Regions from separate parts of the Frankia sp. BMG5.23 genome, predicted to be linked through region 1. Evidence: predicted binding sites of a transcription regulator. Region 1 holds the regulator's gene; each other region holds the start of a gene.
What was found. Region 1 encodes LexA, which represses DNA repair genes until DNA is damaged. Its sites were predicted from a motif close to CGAACNNNNGTTCG; they were not measured.
Positions count from the first base shown of each region.

Region 1 (4,208 bases):
CGATCGATCAACTGCCGCAGCGACCACTCCCGCCCCGGCGTGCCGGGCGCCCCACGGAAGTACTTGCTGGTAACGATGTTGGAGGCGTTCACCGACCAGAACTGCGGGAATTCCACTCCCCGCTGCTCGAAGTTGACCGAGCCGTCCCGCCAGTTGGTCATGACGACGTCCCGGGACTCCCAGGTGACCTCGTCGTACGGGTGGACGCCGGCGGTGGTACGTGACCGCTGGATCTTCAACCCACTCGCTTTCGCCGCTGACCTGCTCGGCTTCGTGCCGCGGCTGTCGGTCATGACGCTCCTCGTCTTCACTCGTCAGCTTCAACCTTCAACAATGTGTTGTGGGCATCCCCGCCCCAGGCCGCAGCCAGTGGACGTCGGGACGGTGCGGGGCCGGACCTCGACGCACGGCGGTGCCCGCGGGGACGAGCACGCGCACGGCAAACACACGCACGGCGAACGGCACCAGCCAGGTCGAGCCGGGCCGCATGCGTGCCGTCCGGGAGGTCCGCGGTCCTCGCACGGCCGCGACGCGGGATGTCACCCGTCGCCGGCGGGACCGGGCCGGCACGGCGAGCCAGGGCGATGTATGACGCTTTCGGTCGAGCGGTCCCGGCCCTACCTGCTATGCACCTGCTGGGTGCCGATCACCGGCGAGACATCGACGGCGCCACGCGGGACCGGTCGTGCTGGTCCATCCCGCGTGGTGGGAGGTCCGGCGGCCTCGGAGCGCAACGCGGCGATCGCGGACTCGAAGTCAGTCAACGACTCGAAGGCCAGGTACACCGAGGCGAAGCGGAGATAAGCCACCTCGTCGAGCTCACGGAGCGGACCGAGGATCGCCCGGCCGATCGCCTCCGCGGGCACCTCCGCCGACCCCGACGAGCGGACGGCGTCCTCTACCCGCTGCGCCAGAAGCGCGAGATCATCATCCCGCACCGGCCGGCCCTGGCAGGCCTTGCGGACACCGGCGATGACCTTGGCCCGGCTGAACGGCTCGGCCGCCCCACTGCGCTTGCGAACCTGAAGGGACGCCTCCTCCATCGTAGTGAACCGGCGACCGCAGGACAGGCAGGACCGCCTGCGGCGGATCGCCGAACCCTCCTCGGCCTCCCGACTGTCAACGACGCGACTGTCCGGATGCCGGCAGAACGGGCACCGCACGCGCTACGCCTCCTTCGCCCGCGCCGGAGCCGACCGCCCCGGACCGGGGATGAGGGACACCGTTGAGGACCCGGCATCCACGCCGGACAGACCACCTTGTGGATGGACCGCCAGCTCCCCGCGGAAGACCTGTGGAACAACCTGTGGATGACTTACACCCCGGTAAGCACCAGATGTTGTGTCCAAGGTAGCGCACGGCCCCAGAGATGAGGACAGCACCCCCGTATGGTCCGTGTGGTCCGCATCGCACGTGGCACCGCACGTGGACGAAAGACGACGGTGCGCGAGAACCCTGCGCCGAGACACTCGTGGACCCGGGAAGCCGGGCGTCAGGGAAGGAGTAACGACTGGCCCGGGGCGATCAGTGGTGACCGCAGGTGGTTCAGCCGCATCAGCCGGTCCACCATGACCCGGGTGTCGGCGCTCTCGTCGAGCGCCACTGCCACCTCCCACAGCGTCTCCCCCGGCATGACCAGATGGTGCCGCGGCGCCTCCGCGGTATCCGGCCCGGCAATCGACACCCCAGGCATGATCATGATTGCTACCGCCACGACGACCGCCACGACGATCGATACCACCACCACCCGACCCCGCCGGGTCAGCCGGAGCGGCGGGGGTGCGGGCGGGCGACCCGGCGGGGGTGCGGGCGGGCGACCCGGCGGCCGATGACCCACCCGGTCCCTGGCCATCGACAGGTCGACGACCCGCGCCCTGTGTGCGGATCCCACGGCACCCTCCCGTTCCGACGACACCGAACACCGAAGATCGAACCTTCGTTCGATCGAACGCGTGGTCGATTGTCGCATCGGGAACCGGAAACCGCCAGGGACACGCTCGAACAGACGTTTGAGATTCTGCGACCCGCCGGTTACCGTCGAGTCGGTCGGGTGTGAACCGGGCGGTTTCCCCCGGTCACGGACGGCGGCGAGTCGGTGGGTGACCGCTTCCGGAGCGGGACGGTCCGCCGTGCGGTCGCCGGCCGGCCGGTGGCCGCACGGCGGAAGAAAAACGCGACGAGGAGAGCGGTAAGCGATGACTAGCCAAGGCAGGGGTACGCGCCGGGGCGGAACCCGCGGCAACGTGCGAGCCTTTCCCGAAGGCCCCACGGACGCGGGCCTGACCCCCCGGCAGCGCAGGGTGCTGGAGGTCATCCGGGCCGCGGTGGAGCGGCGCGGATATCCGCCCAGCGTGCGGGAGATCGGTGAGGCGGTCGGCCTCACCAGCACCAGTAGTGTGGCTCACCAGCTCAAGGTGCTCGAGGAGAAGGGCTACCTGCGGCGGGACCCGAACCGCCCGAGAGCGATGGAGGTGCTGACCGTCGAGCACCCCCGGCAACGCGCGGATGTGGGCGCGGGCGCGACGACGGTGGCGGGCACGATTCCCATCGTCGGTGAGGCGGCGCCGGGCACCACCGAAGGAAGCAAGTCGGACGCGGCCTACGTGCCGGTGCTGGGCCGGATCGCCGCCGGTGGCCCGATCCTGGCCGAGCAGGCGGTCGAGGACGTCTTCCCGCTACCCAGGGAGATCGTCGGCGAGGGCACTCTGTTCCTGCTCCGGGTCGTCGGCGACTCGATGATCAACGCGGCGATCTGCGACGGTGACTGGGTGGTCGTCCGCCAGCAGCCGGTCGCGGACAACGGGGAGATCGTCGCCGCAATGATCGACGGGGAGGCGACGGTCAAGCGTCTGCGGGTTCGGGACGGCAAGATCTGGCTACATCCGGAGAACTCGGCCTTCGCCGACATCCCCGGTGAGGATGCGACCATCCTCGGCCGGATCGTGGCTGTGCTCCGCAGGGTTTGATGTGGATCGGCCGGCCGCCCGGCGGGCGGCCGGCCGGGTTGCCTCGCGTCTGATCGCTCCTGGGCTCAGGCCCGGTAGGCGTGCAGCTCCGCCGCGAGTCCCGAGGAAACCCGGGCGGACAGCCGGGTACCGGTCTCGGTGTGCTCCATCGTGAGCACCTCGCCGTTCGCGTGCACCCGGGAGACCAAGTCGCCCCGGGTGTAGGGCACGAGCACGCGCATCTCCACGTCGGGATGCGGCACCCGGGCACAGAGCGCGTCGACCAGCGCGGCCAGCCCCTCGCCCGTGCGTGCCGAGACGAACACGGCGTCCGGGGCGAGCTGGCGCAACCCCGCGACGACCGTCGGCTCCACGGCGTCCACCTTGTTGACGACGATCAGCTCGGGAACGCCGCCCGCGTCGATGTCGTTGAGAACCTCGCGCACGGCGGAGATCTGCGCGGCCGGCTCCGGCGATGATCCGTCCACAACGTGCAGGATGAGATCGGCATCGGCGACCTCTTCCAGCGTCGAGCGGAACGCCTCGACGATCTGATGCGGCAGATGCCGGACGAATCCGACGGTGTCGGTCAGGGTGAAGGCCCGGCCGTCCGGCAGGGTCGCCCGCCGCACGGTCGGATCAAGGGTGGCGAACAGCGCGTCCTCGACCAGGACACCCGCGCCGGTCAGCCGGTTGAGCAGCGACGACTTACCGGCGTTGGTGTAACCGGCGATCGCCACGCTGGGGACCTCACCCCGCCGCCGGGCGGAACGCTTGGTCTCCCGCACGGTCGTCATCGCGGCGAGCTCGCGGCGCAACCGCGCCATCCTGGCCCGCAGCCGCCGACGATCGGTCTCGATCTTCGTCTCACCGGGACCACGGGTACCGATGGGCGCCCGGCCGCCGCCACTGGCCGCGGCCCGCGACATCGACTCACCCCACCCACGCAGCCGGGGCAGCATGTACTGCAACTGCGCGAGCTCGACCTGGGCCTTGCCCTCGCGAGAGGTCGCGTGCTGGGCGAAGATGTCCAGGATGAGGGCCGTCCGGTCGATGACCTTTACTTTGACGACCTCCTCCAGCTGCCGCAGCTGACCCGGGGTGAGCTCGCCATCGCAGACCACCGTGTCCGCGCCGGTCGCCGCGACGACCTCGGCGAGCTCGCGGGCCTTGCCCGAACCGACGTAAGTCGCGGCATCCGGCCGGTCGCGACGCTGCACGAGCGCGTCGAGCACCACCGAACCGGCGGTCGTGGCGAGCGCC
Region 1 is NZ_JDWE01000010.1:109,748-113,955, forward strand. Features, by position in the region: gene BMG523DRAFT_RS07300 (vitamin B12-dependent ribonucleotide reductase) at 1-293, opposite strand, end outside; gene nrdR (transcriptional regulator NrdR) at 618-1,163, opposite strand; gene BMG523DRAFT_RS07310 (LysM peptidoglycan-binding domain-containing protein) at 1,493-1,891, opposite strand; gene lexA (transcriptional repressor LexA) at 2,196-2,966, shown strand; gene hflX (GTPase HflX) at 3,032-4,208, opposite strand, start outside.

Region 2 (4,208 bases), on a different contig from region 1:
AGGCGGAACAGGTCGAACGCGATTTCGTCGCGACTACCGGCGTGGATCTGGTCCATGTCAAGGCGGCCGACCGGTTCTCCGCCGCGCTGTCCGGAGTGACCGACCCGGAGCGGAAGAGGAAGATCATCGGTCGTGAGTTCATCCGGGTTTTCGAGGAGTCCGCCCGCGAACTGGAGGTCCGGGCGGAGGCGGAGGGCGCGACGATCGACTTTCTCGTGCAGGGGACATTGTATCCCGACGTGATCGAATCCGGCTCGCCGACGGCCGCGAAGATCAAGTCGCATCACAACGTCGGTGGACTGCCCGAGGACCTGCGGTTCGATCTGGTCGAGCCGCTTCGGACCCTGTTCAAGGACGAGGTCCGTCGGCTCGGCGAGGAGCTGGGGCTGCCCGAGGAGATCGTCTGGCGCCAGCCGTTCCCGGGCCCGGGCCTCGCCGTCCGCATCATCGGCGAGGTCACGCCCGAGCGGCTCGACGTGGTGCGGGCGGCCGACGCGGTGATCCGGGAGGAGATTCGCAAGGCCGGCCTGGACCGCGAGATCTGGCAGGTCTTCGCGGTGCTGCTCGCCGACGTGCGGTCGGTGGGCGTCCAGGGTGACGAGCGTACGTACGGCTTCCCGATCGTCCTGCGCGCGGTCACCAGCGAGGACGCGATGACCGCCGACTGGGCCCGGCTGCCCTACGGCCTGCTGGAACGCATCTCGAACCGGGTGGTCAACGAGGTGCCGCAGGTTAACCGGGTGGTGTACGACATCACCTCCAAGCCTCCCGGCACGATCGAGTGGGAGTGACGATCCCGGATCGGAGCGCGTGCCCGTCGGACGACCCCCGCCGACGGGCACGTTTGACGTCTGGGCGGGACCGGAGCACCCTGGATGATGTGACCCCGCACGAGATGGCCATTACCTAGGCGCGCGACCGATCATCGGGTCCGCGCCTCGCCCTTCCGCCTTGTCCTGGCGGGGGGCTTTTTTATTGCCGCGGTCATGGTGAGGTGGCCGCTCAGCCGCCGGGAGATGCTCCATGACCGCAGCAGCCGCAGACGACCGATCGGTAGCCCCGGACGCCGAACTCTGGGCGTCGGACATCCGCGCCGCGGCCCGCGTCCTTGCCGGGGTGGCACGACGGACCAGGGTCGTGCGGGATCTCGGCCTGTCGGCGGCGGTCGGTGCGCCCGTCTGGCTCAAGTGTGAGCACGAGCAGCACACCGGTTCGTTCAAGCTTCGGGGCGCCTACCACCGGGTGGCCACCGCGGATCCGGCGACGCGGGCCCGGGGGGTGGTGGCGGCCAGTGCCGGTAACCACGCCCAGGGAGTGGCCTTCGCGGCCGCGGCCTTCGGCGTCGAGGCGACCATCTTCGTGCCGGTAGGGGCCAATCCGGTCAAAGTGGCGCGGACGCGCCGGTGGGGCGCCCGGGTCGAGAAGATACCCGGGGGGGTGGAAGCGGCGCTCGCTGCGGCCGCCACCTTCGCCGCCCGGGGAGACCGGCTGCTGGTCCACCCGTTCGATGACCCGACGGTAGTGGCCGGGCAGGGCACGATCGGCTTGGAGTTGCTCGATCAGGTGCCCGATCTCGGCACCGTTCTGGTCGGGGTGGGCGGCGGAGGGCTGATCGGCGGGCTGGCCGCGGCGGTGCGGTCCCGGCGCCCCGATGTGCGAGTGGTCGGAGTGCAGTCCGTGCTGTCGTCGGCGTTTGCCGCGTCGCTGCGGGCTGGCCGGCGGCTCACGGTGCCCCCCGGTGGGGCTGCGACGCCCGGTGCCGGAACGACGCCCGGTGCCGGAACACTGCGGGGAGTCGGGACGATTCCGGGCAGCCGGACGTCCGAACAGCCGACGGCGCCACGTTCGTCACGGGTGGTCCCGGCGTCGACCACGATCGCCGACGGTATGGCGGTGAACGCTCCGGGGGTCCTGACCTTCGCCCTTGCCGCACGCCTGGTGGACGAGATCGTCACGGTCGATGAGGCGGCGTTCTGGGAGGCGATGGTGTTGCTGCACCGGGCCGGCCACCAGGTGGAACCGGCCGGCGCCGCGGGGGTCGCGGCCTTGTTGCGTCGAAGTGATCTCGCGCAGGGCCCGACGGTGGCAATCCTGTCGGGTGGCAACATCGACCCGGGGGTGGCCAGCAGGGTGAAGGCGCTCGCGGCCATCCCGCCGAGCGCGTCGAGTACCGCGTGACTACGCGACTACGCGACTACGCGACTACGTGGCCGCGTGGCCACGTGGCGTGGCCGCTTGGCCGCGGGGCCGCCTGACCGCCGGTGGGCCGGGCGTTGACGCGGACCACGGCCATCGACGACCCGCCCTCGCGCGCGGGGCGGGGCGGGAACGACGGACAATAGGCTGGTCAGCACGCGGGTCGACGACCACTGGGCGTGGACGTGTGATGGTCATGCGGTGGCATGGACGCGCGAGGACCGCGGCCGGGTGGGGCCGTCGGTGCATCTCGCGGACCACACCGCGGACCGGGCCGTTGGGTGCGATCCGGGCATGCCGCGGTCCGACCTGCCCGACGTCGAACGTACGATCGGAGTCCCATGAGCGGCTTTTTCGGCGATTCCCACGGCGGCGGATCCGGCATCGCCGGGTCGGTCGGGACGGATGTCCACGGCGGTGCGCACGTGCCCTACGACCTGTTCGGCCCGGCGGTGCTGGCGCCGCCGGTGGGCGGGGACGAGCCCGGTGGCTTCTCCTCGCCACGCCTGGATGCCGAGGGCCTGCTCGACGGGCTCAACCTGCAGCAGCGGGCGGCGGTGGTGCACATCGGGGCACCCCTGCTCGTCGTCGCGGGCGCGGGGTCCGGCAAGACGCGGGTGCTGACCCACCGTATCGCGTACCTGCTGGCGGCCCGGGGGGTCCGGCCGGGGGAGATGCTGGCGATCACGTTCACCAACAAGGCTGCCAACGAGATGCGCGAACGGGTCTCGGCGCTGGTCGGTCCCCGGGCGCGGGCGATGTGGGTGAGCACCTTCCACTCGGCCTGCGTGCGCATCCTGAGGTCCGAGGCGAAGCGTCTCGGGTTCGGCTCGACCTTCTCCATCTACGACGCCGCCGACGCGCAGCGTTTGATCACTCTGGTCACCCGTGACCTTGATCTTGATCCCAAACGGCATCCCGCCCGAGGTCTGGCGGCGCAGATCAGCAACCTGAAGAACGAACTGATCGACTGGGAGGCCGCACGGGACCGGGCCACGAACCACCTCGAGCGGACCGTCGCCGAGGTCTACGCCGCTTATCAGCAGCGGCTGGCTCAGGCCAACGCCCTTGATTTCGACGATCTGATCATGATGACGGTGAACCTCCTCCAGTCGTTCCCCGACGTCGCCGAGCACTACCGGCGCCGATTCCGACATGTGCTCGTGGACGAGTACCAGGACACGAACCACGCGCAGTACGTCCTGGTGCGTGAACTCGTCGGCCAACCGGCGTACTTCGGTGGCGGGTCCGCGCCGGTGGAGCCGGCCGAGCCGGCAGCCGGGCCGGGTACCTGGGCCTCGGGCGCCGTCCCACCGGCGGAGCTGTGCGTGGTTGGCGACGCGGACCAGTCGATCTACGCCTTCCGTGGGGCGAACATCCGCAACATCGTGGAGTTCGAGGAGGATTTCCCGAACGCCGCAGTGATCCTGCTGGAACAGAACTACCGCTCCACCCAGACCATCCTCTCCGCCGCGAACGCGATGATCGCGCGTAACAACCAGCGCAAGGCCAAGCGACTGTGGTCGGACGCCGGTGACGGTGAGAAGATCGTCGGATTCGCCGCCGACAACGAGCACGACGAGGCGGCCTTTGTCGCCGAGGAGGTCGACCGGCTCTCGGACGCGAAGCTCGCGCGGCCCGCCGACGTCGCGGTGTTCTACCGGACCAACGCCCAGAGCCGGGTGTTCGAGGAGATCTTCGTCCGGGTCGGGCTGCCCTACCGGGTGGTCGGCGGGGTGCGGTTCTACGAGCGCAAGGAGATCCGTGATCTCCTTGCCTACCTGCGGGTCCTCGCCAATCCTAGCGACACGGTGAACCTGCGTCGCATCCTGAACGTGCCCCGGCGCGGGATCGGCGAGCGGGCCGAGGCGGCCCTGGCGGGCTTCGCTGATGTCGAGCGGATCGGGTTCGCGCAGGCACTGGAGCGTGTCGACGAGGTGCCGGGGATCGCCGCGCGCTCGGCGAAGGCGGTGCGCGAGTTCACCGCGCTGCTCGCCGAGCTACGCGCCGTA
Region 2 is NZ_JDWE01000001.1:185,385-189,592, forward strand. Features, by position in the region: gene guaA (glutamine-hydrolyzing GMP synthase) at 1-791, shown strand, start outside; gene BMG523DRAFT_RS00930 (threonine/serine dehydratase) at 1,024-2,178, shown strand; gene pcrA (DNA helicase PcrA) at 2,538-4,208, shown strand, end outside.
Region 2: pcrA (DNA helicase PcrA) is a predicted target of LexA. The motif match lies at 2,517-2,530, and genes of this name have one in related genera.

Region 3 (4,208 bases), on a different contig from region 1:
ATGGATGTGGTCACCGCCGAGCAGGCCCGCATCGCCGAGGACGCCGGCGCCGTCGCGGTGATGGCGCTGGAGCGGGTTCCCGCCGACATCCGGGCGCAGGGTGGGGTGGCGCGGATGAGTGATCCCGACATGATCTCGGAGATCATCGAGGCGGTCTCCATCCCGGTCATGGCCAAGGCCCGGATCGGGCATTTCGTCGAGGCACAGGTGCTGCAGGCGCTCGGGGTGGACTACGTCGACGAGTCCGAGGTTCTCACGCCTGCCGACCCGCACCACCACATCGACAAGTGGCGCTTCACGGTGCCGTTCGTCTGCGGAGCCACCAACCTGGGGGAGGCGCTGCGCCGGATCGCCGAGGGCGCGGCGATGATCCGTTCCAAGGGTGAGGCGGGCACCGGCGAGGTGTCCAACGCCGTGGTGCACATGCGTACCATCCGGGCGGAGATCGCCCGGCTGTCGGGGCTGCCCGCCGAGGAGCTCTACGCGGCGGCCAAGGAGCTGCGCGCCCCGGTCGAGCTGGTCGCCGAGGTGGCCCGGCTCGGTCGGCTGCCCGTCGTGCTGTTCACCGCCGGCGGTATCGCCACCCCGGCGGACGCGGCGCTGATGATGCAGCTCGGCGCGGACGGGGTGTTCGTCGGGTCCGGGATCTTCAAGTCCGGGGACCCGGCGCGCCGCGCTCGGGCCATCGTCGAGGCGACCACCATGTTCAAGGACCCCGACGTTCTGGTGAAGGTCTCCCGGGGCCTTGGCGAGGCGATGGTGGGCATCAACGTCACCGAGCTTCCCCCGGAAGCCCGCTACGCCGACCGCGGCTGGTGAGTGGCCCGCGGATCGGCATCCTCGCGTTGCAGGGGGATGTGCGCGAGCACGCCCGGGCGCTCACCGAGGCCGGCGCGCGGCCGGTGGCGGTGCGCCACGCGGTGGAGCTCGCCGAGGTCGACGGGCTCGTCCTGCCCGGAGGTGAATCCACCACGATCGGCCGGTTGCTGCGCGTGTTCGAGCTGTTGGAGCCGTTGCGGGCGGCGGTGGCCGCGGGGTTGCCCGTGTTCGGTTCATGTGCTGGCATGATCCTGCTTGCGCGGGACGTCGTGGGCGGTCGGCCGGATCAACCACTGATCGGCGGACTGGACATCGTCGTCCGGCGTAACGCCTTCGGCCGGCAGGTGGACTCGTTCGAGGCACACCTCGAGGTCGTCGGGGTGGCGGGGCCACCTGTGCACGCGGTCTTCATCCGGGCACCATGGGTAGAAAAGGCAGGAGACGCGGTCGAGGTCCTGGCCCGTGTCGCCGAGGCGCCGGTGACGGTCCGCCAAGGACCGCTGCTGGCCACCGCGTTCCATCCGGAGCTGACCGGTGATGCCCGGGTGCACCGGCTATTCGTCGACAGCGTCCGATCGTCCGGGTCCGGTCGATGATCGGGCGCAAGAGAGGCAGGTCATGAGCGGCCACTCCAAGTGGGCGACCACCAAGCACAAGAAGGCGGTCATCGATGCCCGCCGGGGCAAGCTGTTCGCCAAACTGATCAAGACGGTCGAGGTGGCGGCCAAGACGGGCGGCGGAGACCCCGCGGGCAACCCGACGCTCGCCGACGCCATCGCCAAGGCGAAGTCGCAGTCCGTGCCGAACGACAACATCGAACGGGCCGTCAAGCGGGGTTCCGGCGAGCTCGCCGGTGGGGTGAACTACGAGGACATCACCTATGAGGCGTACGGCCCGGGCGGGGTGGCGATCCTCGTGGAGTGCCTGACCGACAACCGTAACCGGGCGGCGTCGGATGTCCGGGTGGCGATCACCCGTAACGGCGGCACGGTGGCCGACCCGGGGTCGGTGTCGTACCTGTTCAACCGCAAGGGTGTCGTGCTTATCGAGAAGACCGCCGGCCTCACCGAGGACGACGTACTGCTCGCTGTGCTCGACGCCGGCGCGGAGGAGGTCAACGACGTCGGGGAGGCCTTCGAGGTGGTCTCCGAGGCGACCGATCTGCACGCCGTGCGGGTGGCCGCCACCGATGCCGGCCTGGCGGTCACCTCCGCGGACATCTCCTGGCTGCCGAGTGTGAGCGTGTCGCTGGAGGCCGAACCCGCCGCCAAGGTCCTCAAGCTCATCGAGGCGGTCGAGGATCTCGATGACGTCCAGAACGTCTGGTTCAATGCCGACATCTCCGATGACGTGATGGAGCTCGTCGGCAGCTGATCGTCCTCTCGGGCGATCTGTTGGGCGTGTCGTGGATGTCCGGTTGTGCCGCCGCCCCTAGAATCGAACGAATGTTCTTGTGAACGTGCGGTCGGGAGGGTGGATGCGGGTGCTGGGGGTCGATCCGGGGCTGACCCGGTGTGGCCTGGGGGTCGTCGACGGTGGCCTCGGCATCCGGGCCCACCTGGTCGAGGTGGGGGTGGTGCGCACCCCCGCCACCGCCGAGGTCGCCGAACGGTTGTGCGCCGTGTCCGATGGCATCGACGCCTGGCTCGATCGCACCCGCCCGGAGGCGGTCGCGGTCGAGAAGGTCTTCAGCCAGGCGAACATGCGTACCGTGATGGGCACCGCGCAGGCCGGGGCGGTCGCCATCGTGCTGGCCGCCCGGCGAGGCCTGCCGGTGGGTCTCTACACGCCCAGTGAGGTGAAGGCCGCGGTGACCGGCAGCGGCCGGGCGGACAAAGCGCAGGTCAGTTTTATGATCACCAGATTGCTCGGGCTGACCGAGGCGCCACGCCCGGCCGACGCGGCGGACGCCCTCGCGTTGGCGCTCTGCCACCTGTGGCGCGGGCCGGCGCTGGCCCGGTTCCGTTCCGCCGCGCCGGGCGGACCCACCCGATGATCGCGTCGTTGGCCGGCACGGTCACCGCGCTGACCCCGCTGTCCGCCGTCATCGAGGTCGGCGGGGTGGGCCTGCTCGTCCACTGCTCGCCGTCGACGCTGTCGCGGCTGCGGGTGGGGGAGTCCGCCTCCCTCGCCACCACCCTGATCGTGCGCGAGACCGAGCTGACCCTCTACGGCTTCGCCGACGCCGATGCGCGCGACGTCTTCGAGATCCTGCAGAGCGCGGCCGGGGTCGGGCCCAAGCTCGCCCAGGCCGTGCTCGGGGTGCACGATCCCGACACGGTGCGCCGCGCCGTCGCCGAGGAGGATCTCGCGGTGCTGACGAAGGTCCCCGGTATCGGGCGCAAGGGCGCGCAGCGCATCGTCCTGGACCTGCGGGACCGGCTCGGTCCGCCGGGTGACGGTGCGCCGCTGCCCGGCCCGCGCCTGACGTCGGGACCGGAACCGATGCCGGCCGATGCCGTCGGGGTCGCGGCGACCGTGCGGGAGGCGCTGGTGGGCCTGGGCTACTCGGGTCGTGAGGCCGACGCCGCCGTGTCCCGGGCGCTCGTGGTCCTGGCCGCGCCCGTCGGCGAGGGCGCCGCAGCCGGTGGCGAGCAGGCCGCCCCGGGCAAGGGAGACGTCCCGGGAAAGGAAGGCGCCCCGGGTTCCCGGGCCGGGGCCGACTCGGGAACCGGCGGCGCTCCGCCCGACACCGCGACCCTGCTGCGCGCGAGTCTTGCCGTGCTACGCAGGTGAGGGCCGTTATGACGCCGCCATGCGGCGCGCGACCGCGTCGGGCGGTGGTCAGCCGGGGCGGTGGTCAGCCGGGGCGGCGGTCGGTCGGAGCGGGGGTACGTCGAGGGGCGGGGGTACGCGGAGGTGGGACATGAGTGACGACGGCCTGGTGTCCGCCGCGGCGAGTCCCGAGGAGCGCGCCTTCGAGGCCGGGCTGCGTCCGCGCACCCTGGCCGAGTTCGTCGGCCAGCGTAAGGTGCGCGAGCAGCTCACAATCATGCTCGAGGGGGCGCGGGCGCGTGGTCGCCCGCCGGACCACGTCCTGCTGTCGGGCCCGCCCGGTCTGGGCAAGACCAGCCTTGCGATGATCATGGCGCAGGAGCTCGAGGTTCCGTTGCGGATGACCAGTGGGCCGGCGATCGAACGCGCCGGGGATCTCGTCGCGATCCTCACTGCCCTCTCCCCGGGAGAGGTCCTGTTCCTCGACGAGATTCACCGGATCGCCCGGCCAGCCGAGGAACTGCTCTACGCCGCGATGGAGGACTTCCGGGTTGACGTCATCCTGGGCAAGGGCCCGGGCGCGACCGCGATCCCCCTCGACGTGTCGCCATTCACGCTGGTCGGGGCTACCACCCGGTCGGGCCTGCTGACCGGCCCGCTGCGGGATCGGTTCG
Region 3 is NZ_JDWE01000007.1:34,666-38,873, forward strand. Features, by position in the region: gene pdxS (pyridoxal 5'-phosphate synthase lyase subunit PdxS) at 1-819, shown strand, start outside; gene pdxT (pyridoxal 5'-phosphate synthase glutaminase subunit PdxT) at 816-1,415, shown strand; gene BMG523DRAFT_RS05025 (YebC/PmpR family DNA-binding transcriptional regulator) at 1,438-2,193, shown strand; gene ruvC (crossover junction endodeoxyribonuclease RuvC) at 2,297-2,815, shown strand; gene ruvA (Holliday junction branch migration protein RuvA) at 2,812-3,555, shown strand; gene ruvB (Holliday junction branch migration DNA helicase RuvB) at 3,686-4,208, shown strand, end outside.
Region 3: ruvC (crossover junction endodeoxyribonuclease RuvC) is a predicted target of LexA. The motif match lies at 2,258-2,271, and genes of this name have one in related genera.